Regions from separate parts of the Pseudomonas sp. H3_D04 genome, predicted to be linked through region 2. Evidence: predicted binding sites of a transcription regulator. Region 2 holds the regulator's gene; each other region holds the start of a gene.
The links. Region 2 encodes FliA, which starts transcription of late flagellar genes. Its sites were predicted from a motif close to CTAAAGTTTNNNNNNNNNNNGCCGNTAA; they were not measured.
Positions count from the first base shown of each region.

Region 1 (4,219 bases), 2.0 Mb from region 2:
TGTGGATCGGAGTGAAAGGCTAATCAAGCTCGGAGATAGCTGGTTCTCCTCGAAAGCTATTTAGGTAGCGCCTCATGTATCACTGTAGGGGGTAGAGCACTGTTTCGGCTAGGGGGTCATCCCGACTTACCAAACCGATGCAAACTCCGAATACCTACAAGTGCCGAGCATGGGAGACACACGGCGGGTGCTAACGTCCGTCGTGAAAAGGGAAACAACCCAGACCGTCAGCTAAGGTCCCAAAGTTATGGTTAAGTGGGAAACGATGTGGGAAGGCTTAGACAGCTAGGAGGTTGGCTTAGAAGCAGCCACCCTTTAAAGAAAGCGTAATAGCTCACTAGTCGAGTCGGCCTGCGCGGAAGATGTAACGGGGCTCAAACCATACACCGAAGCTACGGGTATCACTTAGGTGATGCGGTAGAGGAGCGTTCTGTAAGCCTGTGAAGGTGAGTTGAGAAGCTTGCTGGAGGTATCAGAAGTGCGAATGCTGACATGAGTAACGACAATGGGTGTGAAAAACACCCACGCCGAAAGACCAAGGTTTCCTGCGCAACGTTAATCGACGCAGGGTTAGTCGGTCCCTAAGGCGAGGCTGAAAAGCGTAGTCGATGGAAAACAGGTTAATATTCCTGTACTTCTGGTTATTGCGATGGAGGGACGGAGAAGGCTAGGCCAGCTTGGCGTTGGTTGTCCAAGTTTAAGGTGGTAGGCTGGAATCTTAGGTAAATCCGGGATTCTAAGGCCGAGAGCTGATGACGAGTGTTCTTTTAGAACACGAAGTGGTTGATGCCATGCTTCCAAGAAAAGCTTCTAAGCTTCAGGTAACCAGGAACCGTACCCCAAACCGACACAGGTGGTTGGGTAGAGAATACCAAGGCGCTTGAGAGAACTCGGGTGAAGGAACTAGGCAAAATGGCACCGTAACTTCGGGAGAAGGTGCGCCGGTGAGGGTGAAGCATTTACTGCGTAAGCCCATGCCGGTCGAAGATACCAGGCCGCTGCGACTGTTTATTAAAAACACAGCACTCTGCAAACACGAAAGTGGACGTATAGGGTGTGACGCCTGCCCGGTGCCGGAAGGTTAATTGATGGGGTTAGCTAACGCGAAGCTCTTGATCGAAGCCCCGGTAAACGGCGGCCGTAACTATAACGGTCCTAAGGTAGCGAAATTCCTTGTCGGGTAAGTTCCGACCTGCACGAATGGCGTAACGATGGCGGCGCTGTCTCCACCCGAGACTCAGTGAAATTGAAATCGCTGTGAAGATGCAGTGTATCCGCGGCTAGACGGAAAGACCCCGTGAACCTTTACTATAGCTTTGCACTGGACTTTGAATTTGCTTGTGTAGGATAGGTGGGAGGCTTTGAAGCGTGGACGCCAGTTCGCGTGGAGCCAACCTTGAAATACCACCCTGGCAACTTTGAGGTTCTAACTCAGGTCCGTTATCCGGATCGAGGACAGTGTATGGTGGGTAGTTTGACTGGGGCGGTCTCCTCCTAAAGAGTAACGGAGGAGTACGAAGGTGCGCTCAGACCGGTCGGAAATCGGTCGTAGAGTATAAAGGCAAAAGCGCGCTTGACTGCGAGACAGACACGTCGAGCAGGTACGAAAGTAGGTCTTAGTGATCCGGTGGTTCTGTATGGAAGGGCCATCGCTCAACGGATAAAAGGTACTCCGGGGATAACAGGCTGATACCGCCCAAGAGTTCATATCGACGGCGGTGTTTGGCACCTCGATGTCGGCTCATCACATCCTGGGGCTGAAGCCGGTCCCAAGGGTATGGCTGTTCGCCATTTAAAGTGGTACGCGAGCTGGGTTTAGAACGTCGTGAGACAGTTCGGTCCCTATCTGCCGTGGACGTTTGAGATTTGAGAGGGGCTGCTCCTAGTACGAGAGGACCGGAGTGGACGAACCTCTGGTGTTCCGGTTGTCACGCCAGTGGCATTGCCGGGTAGCTATGTTCGGAATAGATAACCGCTGAAAGCATCTAAGCGGGAAACTAGCCTCAAGATGAGATCTCACTGGGACCTTGAGTCCCCTGAAGGGCCGTCGAAGACTACGACGTTGATAGGTTGGGTGTGTAAGCGCTGTGAGGCGTTGAGCTAACCAATACTAATTGCCCGTGAGGCTTGACCATATAACACCCAAGCAATTTGCTGACCTGAAAAGGCACCAGATTGCGGTGTGTGAAGACGAAACGAACCGAAAGTTCGATTGTTCACAAACACCGAGATCTATCACATACCCATTCGCTGGAGCGTGCGCCGTAAGGCAAGCGACCTGGCTACCGAATTTCTTGACGACCATAGAGCATTGGAACCACCTGATCCCATCCCGAACTCAGCAGTGAAACGATGCATCGCCGATGGTAGTGTGGGGTTTCCCCATGTGAGAGTAGGTCATCGTCAAGATTAAATTCCGAAACCCCTATCTGCGTATGCAGGTAGGGGTTTTGTTTTAGTAGAAGTCACCAATTTTGCTGGCACGTTACGACTGTAACGGGCTGGTCACAGAATTTCTTGACGACCATAGAGCATTGGAACCACCTGATCCCATCCCGAACTCAGCAGTGAAACGATGCATCGCCGATGGTAGTGTGGGGTTTCCCCATGTGAGAGTAGGTCATCGTCAAGATTGAATTCCGAAACCCCTGTCTGCTAACGCAGACAGGGGTTTTGTCGTTTTGGCTCCTAAAAACGTCAGGTCATTATCCCCCGCGAGTCATGTCACTTCTGCGCCACACCCTTGCCCAGTGTTGATGTCCAATAAGCGCATCGAGCTCCAACGGCTCTAGAACGCCGTTCGGCGGGAATGTCGGTCATTTCATACAAACCCCTAAGATTTCTCCGACTAGTGCCGAAAGACTAGTGAGACATGCGTGCACCAAAGTAGCGCGACCGAAGAATGCCGCCTGCGCTGTTACATGGAATGTTGCACCTGGAACGCATCCCCACTTTTTGCATAAGAAGTCCCATGAAATGAATCTCAAGTTCAGCCATAAAATCCTTCTGGCCGCCTCTGGCGTCGTGGTGCTGGCTTTTGCGTTGTTCACTTTGTACAACGACTATCTGCAGCGAAACACCATCCGGCAAAACCTCGAGTCCTCCGTCCAGCAAGCTGGCGATCTGACCGCCAGCAGCGTGCAGAACTGGATGAGCGGCCGTGTGCTGGTGCTGGAAAACCTTGCCCAGAACGTCGCTCATCAAGGCGCCAATGCGGACCTTCCCGGACTGGTTGATCAACCGGCCCTCACCTCGAACTTCCAGTTCACTTACGTCGGCCAGGCCAACGGCGTGTTCACCCAACGCCCTGACGCGAAGATGCCGGACGGTTACGATCCGCGTCAGCGTCCCTGGTACAAACAAGCCGTGGCTGCCGATAAGACCATGCTGACGCCGCCGTACATGGCCGCCGTCGGTGGGTTGGTGGTGACCATCGCCATGCCGGTGAAAAAGAACGGTGAATTGCTCGGCGTGGTCGGCGGTGATCTGAGCCTGGAGACCCTGGTAAAGATCATCAACTCGGTGGACTTCGGTGGCATCGGCCACGCGTTCCTGGTCAGTGCCGACGGTCAGGTGATCGTCAGCCCGGACAAAGACCAGGTGATGAAAAACCTGAAGGACATTTATCCAAACTCTGGCGTGCGCATCGAGAAGGGCAATCAGGACGTCACCCTGAACAAGCAGGACCGCATCCTCTCGTTCACCCCGGTGATCGGTTTGCCGAATGCCGAGTGGTACATCGGTCTGTCGATCGACAAGGACAAGGCCTACGCACCACTGAGTCAATTCCGCACTTCGGCGTTGATTGCAATGTTCATCGCCGTCAGTGTGATTGCCGTGCTGTTGAGCCTGCTGATCAACGTGCTGATGCGTCCGCTGACCACCATGGGCCGCGCGATGCAGGACATCGCCCAGGGCGAGGGCGACCTGACCCGTCGTCTGGCCGTGGAAAGCAAAGACGAGTTCGGCGAGTTGGGTGGTTCGTTCAACCAGTTCGTGGAGCGGATTCACGCATCGATTTCCGAAGTGTCCTCGGCGACCCGCCAGGTCCACGATTTGTCGCAGCGCGTAATGGCATCGTCCAACGCTTCGATCGTCGGCTCCGATGAGCAAAGCGCGCGCACCAACAGCGTGGCTGCCGCCATCAACCAATTGGGTGCCGCCACCCAGGAAATCGCCCGCAATGCTGCCGATGCTTCGCAGCATGCAAGCGGTGCAA
Region 1 covers NZ_CP162801.1:5,687,786-5,692,004, reverse strand. The annotation lists rRNA gene AB4N91_RS26100 (23S ribosomal RNA) at 1-2,135, shown strand, start outside; rRNA gene rrf (5S ribosomal RNA) at 2,294-2,409, shown strand; rRNA gene rrf (5S ribosomal RNA) at 2,517-2,632, shown strand; gene AB4N91_RS26085 (methyl-accepting chemotaxis protein) at 2,977-4,219, shown strand, end outside.
Region 1: AB4N91_RS26085 (methyl-accepting chemotaxis protein) is a predicted target of FliA. The motif match lies at 2,834-2,861, and genes of this name have one in related genera.

Region 2 (4,219 bases):
CCTGACCGGTGAGGTCCTGGTAATCCTGGGCCAGCAATATGTCGTTGAGGTTGCTCGACACCGTGCGATTGTCTTCGCTGCTGCGTGTCAGGAAACCGTCGACTCGCCGGGCCAGTTCGCGAAACTCTTCAGCCCCGACTTCGCGACGCATGAAGCGCCCCCAGTCGGCGCTCAATGCCTGAGCTTCATTGCTCAGGCCATTGACCAGCGGCGTGGCGTTTTCCACCAGGTCCATGGTGCGGTTGGCCGCAGCCTCGGTCAGCTTGACCACATACCCCAGGCGCTCGGTGGCGTCCGTGATCTGCGACACTTCCTCGGCTTGCGGCATGTTCGGGTCAATCTGGAAATTGACGATCGCGCTATGCAGCTCGCGAGTGAGCTTGCCCACTTCCTGGTACAGGCCGCGGTCACGGGTCTGATTGAGCTCATGGATCAGTTGCACAGCGTCGCCGAACCTGCCCTTTTCAAGGCTTTCGACCAGTTCGACCGCGTGTTTTTTCAGGGTCGATTCAAAATCGCCCTGTGAAGATTCGTTATGCTCCATAGCTCCCCCGTGGCGCAGTGGATCAACCGATGCGTTCGAAAATCTTCTCGATTTTTTCTTTCAACGCCTGGGCCGTAAAGGGTTTGACCACATAGCCGTTAACACCGGCCTGGGCTGCTTCGATAATCTGCTCGCGCTTGGCTTCGGCGGTCACCATCAGCACCGGCAGGTGCTTGAGCTTTTCATCGGCGCGCACGTGACGCAGCAGATCGATACCGGTCATGCCAGGCATGTTCCAGTCCGTTACCAGAAAGTCGATGCTCCCGCTGTTGAGAACCGGAATGGCAGTAGTGCCATCGTCGGCCTCGACCGTGTTGGTGAACCCAAGGTCACGCAACAGGTTTTTTATGATCCGCCGCATCGTTGAGAAGTCATCAACGATGAGGATTTTCATGTTCTTGTCCAATTCGACCTCCAAGCAGTCTTAAACGCGCCCAGCACCTGGACGCGCCATTTCAATCAATCCGGCAATGCACTCGATGACTGTCTGGAGCACAACAGATCGCGACCGGTGCAGTTCAACACCCCACCGGCCTCGTTCGCAGTGCCCCCACACTGCCTTCAGCGCGCTCGCCACTCCCCCAAACGCCCCCGCAAACGGGCCGCGCACTGGCTATGTAACTGGCTGACCCGCGATTCGCTGACCCCCAGGACCTCACCGATTTCCTTGAGGTTCAGCTCTTCGTCGTAGTACAGCGCCAACACCAGTCGCTCACGCTCCGGCAAATTGGCAATCGCGTCCGCCAGCGCGGCCTGGAAGCGTTCATCTTCCAGATCGCGTGACGGCTCCAGATGTGCACTCGCGCCATCCTCGTGCAGCCCTTCGTGTTCGCCGTCCTGCAACAGATCGTCGAAACTGAATAACCGGCTGCCCAGGGTGTCGTTCAAAATCCCGTAATAATCGTCGAGACTCAATTGGAGTTCGGCCGCAACTTCATGATCTTTAGCGTCACGACCGGTTTTAGCTTCAATCGAGCGAATTGCGTCACTGACCATGCGGGTATTGCGGTGAACCGAGCGTGGCGCCCAGTCACCCTTGCGCACTTCATCGAGCATCGCGCCGCGGATTCGAATGCCCGCGTACGTCTCGAAACTCGCGCCTTTGCTGGCGTCATATTTGGTCGATACTTCCAGCAGGCCGATCATCCCGGCCTGGATCAGGTCTTCAACCTGAACACTGGCCGGCAGACGGGCCAGCAAGTGGTAAGCAATGCGTTTGACCAGTGGCGCGTAACGCTCGATCAGCTCGTACTGCGCGTCACGTGCCGACTTCTTGTAGAGGTTGTAGCCACTGGCTGTCATAGGACGGGTCCTGCGGTCTGTTGCACGAGGCGCTCGACGAAAAACTCCAGGTGCCCACGCGGGTTGGCAGGCAGCGGCCAGGTGTCAACCTTCTGCGCGATGGCCTTGAACGCCAGGGCGCATTTGGAACGCGGGAAGGCTTCGTAGACGGCACGCTGTTTCTGCACGGCCTTGCGCACGCTTTCGTCGTAAGGCACCGCGCCGACGTATTGTAAGGCGACGTCAAGGAAACGGTCCGTGACCTTGGTCAACTTGGCGAACAGGTTGCGACCTTCCTGCGGGCTCTGGGCCATGTTGGCCAGGACGCGGAAGCGGTTCATGCCGTAATCGCGGTTCAGCAGTTTGATCAGCGCGTAGGCGTCGGTGATCGAGGTCGGCTCGTCGCACACCACCAGCAAGACCTCTTGCGCTGCGCGGACGAAACTGACTACCGAGTCACCAATACCTGCAGCGGTGTCGATCACCAAGACATCGAGGTTGTCGCCGATATCGCTGAAGGCCTGGATCAGGCCGGCGTGCTGAGCCGGGCTCAGATGAACCATGCTCTGTGTGCCGGACGCGGCCGGGACAATGCGAATACCGCCGGGGCCCTGCAACAGAACGTCGCGCAGCTCACAGCGGCCTTCGATCACGTCGGCCAGGGTACGTTTGGGTGTCAGCCCCAAGAGGACGTCGACGTTCGCCAGCCCCAGATCGGCGTCCAGCAGCATGACGCGCCGGCCGAGCTCAGCTAGAGCCAGGGACAAGTTCACTGACACGTTAGTCTTCCCGACGCCACCTTTGCCGCCGGTCACCGCGATCACCTGTACGGGATGCATGCTGCCCATGTTATTTCTTTACCTTGTCTTGCATAGACGGAGGCCACATTACTGGCTGCGCGCTCAATAACTGAACAATGCATGGCAGACCATCGATGTAGGTACAAAAACGGTTCATTAGCACCTCAGCCAACCTGCTTGGTCGGGCTGTGGTAAATATCAGCGAACATGTCAGCCATGGCTTCTTCGCTGGGTTCTTCTTGCATTTGCACGCTGACGGCACGACTGACCAACTGATGACGACGCGGCAGATGCAAATCATCCGGAATACGCGGGCCATCGGTCAGGTAAGCCACCGGCAATTCATGACTGATCGCCAGGCTCAACACCTCGCCCAGACTTGCCGTTTCATCCAGTTTAGTCAGGATGCAGCCAGCGAGCCCGCAGCGCTTGTAACTATGATAAGCGGCCGTTAGAACCTGTTTCTGGCTGGTGGTTGCCAGAACCAGATAATTTTTTGACTTGATGCCCCGTCCGGCCAGGCTTTCGAGCTGCATACGCAGGGCTGGATCGCTGGCCTGGAGGCCGGCGGTATCGATCAACACCACGCGCTTGCGCAGCAAGGGGTCCAGCGCCTGCACCAGAGATTGGCCCGGATCGACGTGGGTTACCGACACGTTGAGAATCCGGCCCAGGGTCTTCAATTGTTCCTGAGCACCGATACGGTAGCTGTCCATGCTCACCAGCGCGATGTTTTGCGCGCCGTATTTGAGCACGTAGCGGGCCGCGAGCTTGGCCAGGGTGGTGGTCTTGCCCATGCCGGCAGGGCCGACCATGGCAATCACGCCGCCCTCTTCCAGTGGTTCGACTTCCGGTGTGGCAATCATCCGTGCCAGGTGCGCCAGTAACATGCGCCAGGCCTGACGGGGTTCGTCAATGTCGGTAATCATCGCCAGCAAGTCGCGGGACAACGGGCCGGACAGGCCGATGCGTTGCAAGCGACGCCAAAGATTGGCCTGGGCTGGACGGCTGCCTTGCAGCTGATTCCAGGCCAGGGAGCCGAGTTGTACTTCCATCAATTCGCGCAGGCTGTTGAGTTCGAAACGCATCGAATCGAACGCCCGCGGATCGACGCCGCCAGCGGCAGGTGCCGGGGCTGGTGCCGAGCGACGAGGTTCGGCATACGTCGGCTCGATCAGCGGCTCGGCGGCGGTCAACGGCAGGCCGGCGAACAATTGGCGATTGGTGGTCTTGTCGCCTTCGCCTTCGGTTTCGCCTTCGCCACGCAGGCTCAATTCGGCCTGAGCGGTAACGATCCGCGACTGGGTCTTGCGCAGCTCATCCTCGAGTTCCATGTTCGGAACACGCGGGGCCAGCGCCGACAATTTGTAATCCAGGGCAGCCGTCAGCTCGACACCACCGGCGATCCGGCGATTACCAATAATGGCGGCATCAGCGCCCAGCTCATCACGAACCAGTTTCATGGCCTGACGCATATCGGCGGCGAAAAAACGCTTAACTTGCATAAACCACTACCTCAGCCGTTGGGCCCTACTGTCGCAACGATGGTCACTTGCTTGTTGTCAGGAATTTCCTGGTAAGCCAACACATGCAA
Region 2 covers NZ_CP162801.1:1,081,088-1,085,306, reverse strand. The annotation lists gene AB4N91_RS05205 (protein phosphatase CheZ) at 1-544, opposite strand, end outside; gene AB4N91_RS05200 (chemotaxis response regulator CheY) at 567-938, opposite strand; gene fliA (RNA polymerase sigma factor FliA) at 1,106-1,846, opposite strand; gene fleN (flagellar synthesis regulator FleN) at 1,843-2,673, opposite strand; gene flhF (flagellar biosynthesis protein FlhF) at 2,790-4,130, opposite strand; gene flhA (flagellar biosynthesis protein FlhA) at 4,142-4,219, opposite strand, start outside.

Region 3 (4,219 bases), 1.6 Mb from region 2:
CACCGCGTAGGTGCCGCCGATGGGCAGGCCGAGACGCCACAGCTCTTTCAGGTACTGGCGGTTAGGCCGCGACAGACCCTGGCGCAGCGGATACGCGTCGTAAGCCGGATGCCGACGGATGTGCAGCGCCAGCGCCACGGCCATCAGGTTGGCGACGATCGCCGTGACCAGCCCGATGCCCACCAGGCCCATTTTCGGCAAGCCGAACATCCCGGTGATCAACGCGTAGTTGAGCAGGAAGTTGGCCACGGTGCCGCCGAGGCTGATGACCATCACCGGGGTCGCCCGGCCGATGGCGCTGGTGAAACCGCGCAGGGCCATGAAGCTCAGGTAGCCGGGCAGGGCGAACGGCAGGATCAGCAGGAACTGCCCGGCAGCCTGGACGTTGGTTTCGGTCTGGCCAAACAGCAGCAGCACCGGTTTAAGATTCCACAGCAGCAGGCCGGCCACCAGCGCCATCAACCACGCCAGCCACAAGCCGGCCTGGGTCAGGCGCGCGGCACCGACGATATCGCCTGCGCCCTGACGGATCGCTACCAGGGTGCCGACCGCTGCGATCACGCCGATGCAGAAGATCGACACGAACGAATACGTTGCCGCGCCCAGGCCGCCACCGGCCAGCGCTTCGGGACTCAGGCGCGCCATCATCAAGGTGTCGGTGAGGACCATCAGCATGTGCGCCAACTGCGAGGCAATCAACGGCCCCGCCAGCCGCAGGATGGCCCGGAGTTCGGTACGTGCTGGATGCTGCATGGTCATCACGCCTCGGTTATCGGAGTAAACAGGAGAGAGCCGATTCTCGGCGCTCTGCGGGGTTTTCACAAAGGGATAAAAAGGATGGGTGGCATGAGTCAGACTCATGCTGGCAAGTTTCTGCTAACGTGGCGCAACCGTGCTATAGGAGCTTTCCCAATGTCCCGTCGTCTTCCTCCCTTGTATGCCCTGCGCGCATTCGAAGCGGCGGCGCGGCATAGCTCGTTTACCCGCGCCGCTGAAGAATTGTCGATCACCCAAAGTGCGGTCAGTCGACACATTCGTACCCTCGAAGATCATTTCGCCTGCCGGCTGTTTCACCGCAGCGGGCGCAACCTGCAACTGACCGAGTCGGCGCGGTTGATCCTGCCTGGCATCCGTGAAGGTTTCACCGCGCTCGAACGCGCCTGCAATACCTTGCGCGCCGAAGACGACATCTTGCGCATGAAAGCCCCGTCGACGTTGACCATGCGTTGGCTGCTGGCGCGCCTGAGTCGCTTCCGGCACCTGCAACCGGGCAACGAAGTGCAATTGACCAGTGCCTGGATGGACATCGACACCGTGGACTTCAACCACGAACCCTTCGACTGCGCCGTCATCCTCAGTAACGGGCGTTTCCCTCCGGACTGGGAGGCGACGTTGCTGTTCCCGGAAGAACTGATCCCGGTCGGCGCGCCGAACCTGCTGAAGGACCAGCCGTGGGACGTCGCACGCCTGGCCAGCGCAGAGTTGCTGCACCCAACGCCAGATCGTCGCGACTGGCGCAGTTGGCTGGAGCGCATGGGGCTGTCAGATCAGGTCTCGCTCAAGGGCGGGCAAGTTTTCGACACGCTGGAGTTGGGCATGATCGCGGCGGCCCGAGGCTATGGCGTGTCCATGGGGGATTTGCTGATGGTGGCGGAAGATGTCGCGCAGGGTCGTCTGAGTTTGCCGTGGCCGACGGCTGTCGCCAGCGGTGAGCATTACTACCTCGTCTGGCCGAAAACCCGCCCGGGAGGTGAACGTTTGCGCCGCCTCAGCGACTTTCTGCAAGGCGAGGTCCGGGCCATGGATTTACCGGATGTCGAGCGCTTGAGCTGAATCGATGAAGCCCCAGCAATAGAGGCCTTGAGCCATATCCCGGCTATTTACTCAAGTATTCAGGTTTGCCGCCGAAAATCTGCAGGTGGGACCTTCGTGCAGGTCCCCTGTAATTCCTCTAATTAGAATTTTGCTGAGTGTGCATCGTGATCAGGATGATCCGGTCACTTGGCCAGGAGCTGTCATGTCTCAACCTCGTGCTCGGATCGCCTCACAGCTTGGTCTTGCGCTTGCCGTGATACTGGCGATCGTCATCACTGGCAGTACCGTGTTCGCCCTGCGTTCGCTGGACTCCGCCAACCTCGCCACCCGCGAAGAGCACCTGGCCAGTGAAGCCCGGTTGCTGGCCGATCAGTTGAGTACCTTTCACGGCACGTTGCGTGAAAGCACTCAGCGTCTGGCCGGTCTGTTCGAGAAGCGCTTCAGCGCCGGCCTGAGCGTGCACCCGGACGAACCGGTGGCCGTGGCGGGTACGCAGACCCCGGGCCTGCACCTGGGCAGCGAAGTGTTGAACAACAACTTCAAGGAAGTCGACGAGTTCAAGCAGATGACCGCGGGCGTTGCGACGGTGTTTGTGCGCAGCGGTGAAGATTTCATCCGCGTCAGCACGTCCTTGACCAAGCAGGACGGCAACCGGGCCATCGGCACCCTGCTGGACCACGCTCACCCGGCCTATGCACGCTTGATGGCGGGGCAGAGTTATGTCGGCCGCGCCTTGCTGTTCGACCGTTCCTACATGACGCAGTACACGCCTGTACGCGACAGCAGCGGTAAGGTGATTGCCGTGCTGTTCGTAGGATTCGATTACACCGACGCGCAGAACGCACAGTTTGAGAACCTCAAACGCTTCCGCATCGGCCAGACCGGCTCGCTGGCGCTGCTCGATGAGCAGAAGAAGTGGTTGGTGCCGATTGCGGGTGTGCAAGCGCTGGATCAAGCAGTCCCGGCCATCGTCGATCTGGCGAAAACCCCGGGCAAGGGTGATTTCTGGAGCGACAAGTCCGAAGACTTCTACAGCGTGGCCGTGCCGTTTGAAGGCGGCCCATGGTCGGTGGTGGCAAGCATGCCGAAAGCCGAAATCAGCGCCGTGACCTGGAGCGTCGGCATTCAACTGGCGATCGGCAGTCTGCTGGCGACGTTGATCGCCGTCGGCTCGGCGGTCTGGCTGCTGCGCAGCAAACTCGCGCCGCTGGGTGATCTGGTGCGTCAGGCAGAAGCCTTGGGCGCCGGTGATTTGAGCGTGCGCCTGAGCGTGTCGAGCAACGACGAAATCGGTCAGCTGGCCCGTGCCTTCAACCAGATGAGCCAAGCCTTGTCGACCATGGTCGAGCACATTCGCAAGGCCTCGGTCGAGGTCAACAGCCGTGCCCAGGCGTTGTCCGGTCTGTCCGGCGGTGCCTATGAAGGGATGGAGCAGCAGTCGGGCGAAATCACCAGCATGGCCGGTGCCGTGGAAGAGTTCAGCGCAACCTCGCTGAACATTGCCGACAACATGGGCAGCACCCAGCGTCTGGCGCAGGAAAACGCACAGCAAACCCAGATCGGTCGTACCTCGATGGACGAGGCGTCCTCGTCGCTGGAGCAAATCGCTGGCGCGTTGAACAGCACCGCCATCGTGATCAATACCTTGGGGCAGCGCTCCCAGGAAATCGGCGGCATCGTCGGAGTGATTACCTCGATCGCCGATCAAACCAACCTGCTGGCGCTGAACGCGGCCATCGAAGCGGCCCGCGCCGGTGAGCAAGGTCGTGGTTTTGCGGTGGTGGCCGACGAGGTGCGTAACCTGGCTTCGCGTACACGTCAGGCCACTGACGAAATTTCCGGGATGATTCAAAGCATCCAGCAGGAAACCGGCAATGCGATCAGCACCATGGAACAAGGCAATGTGCTGATGCAGGAAGGTTTGTCACGCAACGCCAACGTGGCCTCGGCCCTGGCGCGGATCGATGAGCAAAGCCGCTCGGCGGGCCAGCAATTTGCGGCGATCACCACCGCGACTCAGGAGCAGAGCAGCACCGCGACCTTGCTCAGCAGCAACCTGCAAAGCATTGCGCTGGCAAACAGCGAGCAGCGCGAAGTGGTGTCGAACCTGGCCGTGACCGCCAAAGAGCTGGAGAAGCTGGCGGCGGACTTGCGCCAAGAGGTTGACCGGTTTCGTTGAGTCGTCGCTGAAATAGTCTTCGCGGGCAAGCCTCGCTCCTACAGGGGCATGTGGCGTTCCACTCTTTTGTGAACGACATATCACCTGTGGGAGCGAGGCTTGCCCGCGAAGGGCTCACCTCAATGTTCAGATCAGACGATCAATCACACTTGGCATTGCTCGACACTTCCTTGCTCGCCAGTTTCAACTGCTTGCCCAGCTCCGCCGCATTGGTGCTGCTGTAAA
Region 3 covers NZ_CP162801.1:6,062,287-6,066,505, forward strand. The annotation lists gene AB4N91_RS27815 (NorM family multidrug efflux MATE transporter) at 1-753, opposite strand, end outside; gene AB4N91_RS27820 (LysR substrate-binding domain-containing protein) at 913-1,833, shown strand; gene AB4N91_RS27825 (methyl-accepting chemotaxis protein) at 2,018-3,994, shown strand; gene AB4N91_RS27830 (vWA domain-containing protein) at 4,134-4,219, opposite strand, start outside.
Region 3: AB4N91_RS27825 (methyl-accepting chemotaxis protein) is a predicted target of FliA. The motif match lies at 1,884-1,911, and genes of this name have one in related genera.

Region 4 (4,219 bases), 140 kb from region 2:
TGATGTTCTGCCTGTATCCGCTGGCGGTGGCCTTCTCCAATGACCACGTCGAAGGTGATCGTCGCGTGTCCCTGACAGCGATGTTGCTGGTGACTTACGGCGTGGGCGCCAGCATCGGGCCGTTGGTGGCCGGTGTCCTGATGAAGCTGTTCGGCAGCCACATGCTGTATGCCTTCTTCAGCTTCTTCGCGTTGGTGCTGGTGTGGCGGATTCGCCCGAAAGCGGTCACCAACCTGCATCAGGTCGAAGATGCGCCGCTGCATCACGTGGCTATGCCGGACAGCATGTCGAGTTCGCCGCTGGTGGCGTGCCTTGACCCGCGGGTCGATGAGCAGGTGGTGCAGGATCAGATGCAAAATCCGATCAGCCCGGAACCTGCGCCTGAACCAGAGCCGGATCCCGAGACCGATCCACCATCAGAAGACCCGGATGCGGGTCGTGAGCAAAGCTTCACCGAAGCCAGGCCCTAAAAACCTGCGCATAAAAAAACGGGCAGTCACCGCAAGGGACTGCCCGTTTTTTGTTGAAGCACCGTATTACATGTCGTCTTTGTCGAAACGGCGTGCTTCACGCTGTAGCTGATAGACGAACCGTTCGACTTGCCGCTGCACCAGACCGCTCATGTTATGAAAGCGAACACCGGCGAAGGTGGTGGAGATCCTCTCTTCGAAGTGCAGGTAACGCAATTCGACCGGTGCGGTCATGTTGCCGAAGGGCAGGGCGGCGACAAAGCGGTCATAGACCTGGCCCAGTTGCAGGCTGCCGGTGATGTCACCTTCAAAACGCAGTTTGCAGCCGGTGGCCGAGATGTCCAGCAGCTTGCCGCCCAAGGTCGATTTGAGTTTCTCACCGCCCAGTTCGACGTTGACCAGTTGCGCCAGTTTCAACGCTGCACGGAACGCATTACGGCGCTGGTGATAGATCACTTCAGCGGGCAGTGGGCCACGATAGCAGCGAGCATCGCCGGACTCATCGATGGTCAGCGTACCGTTACTTTCCCAGGCGATGCGCACGCCGTCATGAAAGCCTTCAACCTTGAATGGTTCTCCGGCCAGCAGAAAACGTTCCCCGTCACGCGGGATCATTTCATCCAGGGCGATCGAATTGCTGTCGCGATCAACGTTCACCAGATAGCTCTGGAAGCGTTGGGTGCGCTCATGGAACGTGATGATCAGCGGATCATGGCTTTCTTGCAGCTGCCGCAGGTTACCGGCGATTTCCATCGGCGTGGATAGCACCTTGGGTGGCTGCGGAGCATCGTCCGCGTTTAAGGCATTGAACACGGTTCATCATTCTCCAGGCAAAATTTGACTGCGACTTGCTAGCATACTGCCAGCATGTGAGGCGTCTTGATAGAGCGTGCTCATCAACAGGCTCAAGCCTGACTAAGCGGGCGCGGCTTTGCGAGCTTGGAGGTTGATCCGCGGGCATCGTAAAGCGCTGGCGGTTCGCCGCCGGTGAGGATTTTCAGCTGATTGGCCGTGGCGGCCTGCTGGACCAGGATCGACTGGCCATTATTGACGTTGGCTGCCTGGCATTGAGCCAGTAGATCGGTCAGTTTCTCGCTCTGTTCCAGCAATTGATCGCCGATGCTCGACTGGCTGGCAAGTTGCTCCAGGCCACTGCGATCGGCCGGCAGATTGAGGCTGACGAGGATTTCACTGCGCTTGCGGCCATGCTGTTCAAGCAGAATGATCATTGCCTGCTTCTGCGCCAGAATATCTTCGAGCAGCGGCATGTCGCGACCGTGCAAGGCGAGGGACTCGGTTTGCAGTAACTCCAGCAAGCGTTGCGCTGGAGCAAAGTCGTCGGTGATCAGTTGCAGTAAATTAGTGTCGTGCATGGCTGGCCTTGGGGTTTAAGCGTCCAAAAGCCTGGCGCAGGCCGTGGCCTAGCGCTGGGCTTCGAAGTTGAGCAGTTTGCTGGCTACACGGTTGCTGTCGACTTTATAGCTGCCATCGGCAATCGCTGCTTTCAACTCGGCCACGCGGGCGTTGTCGACGGCAGGCTGATCGCGCAGCTTGTCAGTGACCTTCTGCAACTGTTGAGCCTCATTGCTGAGGTGTACCGATTCCCCGCTTTTGACGGTACTGGCCTGTTCGGCCGGGGTATTCAGCGGCGCGGATGTGCCGGTTTCGGCGGTTTCCTTCGCGGTGCTGGTACGTGTACTACCGGTAAGTGACGAGGAACTGTTCAAACGGCTGAAATCGATGACCATGGTAAAAAACCTCTGGGTATTTGGACGCTTGCCATGTTTTCGGCTCTCCCTGCGAAAACTTTAGGCCCATTTATCAATGAGCTTGCATGCGCCAGCGCTTGTCCTGCCTGCGGCACAGTTTAGGGAACAGCCGGGCGGCGCGCCATCTTTCACCAGCAGATTGTTCTACATGGCAACTTCCACCTGGCCCGGCGCGATGACTTGCGCCTTGATGACCCGCTGGGAGTTGAGGTTTTTCACACGAATCTGTTCACGCAAGCCGCCGTTGGACAGGGCTTCGCCCGGCATACGCACACTGAGCGTACCACTGCGGGCGGTAATCACCACTTGGTCGCCCTTGCTGATGACTTCCGCCTGTTCGAGATGGACCAGCGTCAGGACCTGATTGGCGACCGTTGGTCGGGTAAGTTTCTGCCCCACGGCTTGTTCCAGGGAGGTGAAATAACCCTGGTTGATCAGGCTGATGTCTCGCTCGCGCAACATGACATCGCCGGGCTCGATGACCCCGGCGCGTTTGAGCGGCCGGGTGGTGGTGACAACGTCCCGAAACAGGCGGACTTGAGCGGGCACGAAGACTGTCCAGGGGGATGTGCTGTCGCAGCGGACCTTGACCGTGACCCGTCCGATCGGGGTCGCCGGGCTCTCCAGGGTGGCTGTCAATTCCTTGTCGCACATGGGCATGCGCAGTCGCGGATCGAGCTGGTTGACTTCGATTTCGTAGCGTCCTTCCGTTTGACTGGTAGCCAAATAGTCTTCTACGGTGAATTCAAGAAAGCCCTGAGTGACGCCGATAAGCATGTCAGGCAAGGTAACCGCGTCAGCAAGGGCAGGGCTGCCAGCGTTGAACAGGCAGACGGCCGACATTGCGCAAAGCAATTTGCGGGTAATTGATGTCAGGCGTCGGAAAAATGTCGGTTCTGTGTTCATAAGAGTTAAAAAGCAAGCGCCGTGCCGTTTAGCAATAAATGTGCGTCGCAACACACTTAAGCGTTGGTGTAGGAGTCAGTGCATGGCTGGTGTAATGGATTCAGTAAACCAGCGCACGCAACTGGTTGGGCAGAATCGCCTTGAGCTGTTGTTGTTCCGTCTCGACGGCCAGCAGCTGTATGGGATCAACGTGTTCAAGGTTCGGGAAGTGCTGCAATGCCCCAAACTGACCCTGATGCCCAAGTCCAGTCCTGTCGTGTGCGGTGTGGCAAATATCCGGGGGGCGACCATTCCGATTCTTGATCTGGCGATGGCGACCGGCTCCGGCGCACTTAAAGATCAAAGCAATCCCTTCGTGATCATCACGGAGTACAACACCAAGACCCAGGGATTCCTGGTGCGATCGGTGGAGCGCATCGTCAACATGAACTGGGAGGAGATTCATCCGCCACCCAAGGGTACGGGACGCGATCATTACCTGACGGCTGTGACTCGGGTCGACAATCAGTTAGTCGAAATCATCGACGTCGAGAAAGTGCTGGCGGAAGTGGCGCCGACACCGGAAGCGATTTCGGTCGGCGTGGTGGATGTCGAAACCCAGCACAAGGCGCTGTCCTTGCGGGTATTGACGGTCGATGACTCGTCGGTGGCGCGCAAGCAGGTGACCCGTTGCCTGCAAACGGTCGGCGTTGAAGTGGTGGCATTGAACGACGGCAGGCAAGCGCTGGATTACTTGCGCAAGCTGGTCGATGAGGGCAAGAAGCCGGAAGAAGAGTTCCTGATGATGATTTCCGACATCGAGATGCCGGAAATGGACGGGTACACCCTGACGGCCGAGATCCGCAACGACCCGCGCATGCAAAAGCTACATATCATCCTGCATACTTCGTTGTCGGGTGTATTCAATCAGGCAATGGTCAAGAAGGTCGGCGCGGACGACTTCCTGGCAAAATTCCGTCCTGATGACCTGGCATCCCGGGTAGTCGACCGGATCAAAGCAGCAGATATCAGCTAGGGGCCTTCTGCCCCTGGCGGTTAACACGATTTAAGAGGCGGCATCTTTGTCTACGGGTA
Region 4 covers NZ_CP162801.1:938,691-942,909, forward strand. The annotation lists gene AB4N91_RS04510 (MFS transporter) at 1-470, shown strand, start outside; gene AB4N91_RS04515 (flagellar brake protein) at 537-1,283, opposite strand; gene AB4N91_RS04520 (flagella synthesis protein FlgN) at 1,376-1,843, opposite strand; gene flgM (flagellar biosynthesis anti-sigma factor FlgM) at 1,892-2,218, opposite strand; gene flgA (flagellar basal body P-ring formation chaperone FlgA) at 2,384-3,145, opposite strand; gene AB4N91_RS04535 (chemotaxis protein CheV) at 3,228-4,160, shown strand; gene cheR (protein-glutamate O-methyltransferase CheR) at 4,207-4,219, shown strand, end outside.
Region 4: flgM (flagellar biosynthesis anti-sigma factor FlgM) is a predicted target of FliA. The motif match lies at 2,255-2,282, and genes of this name have one in related genera.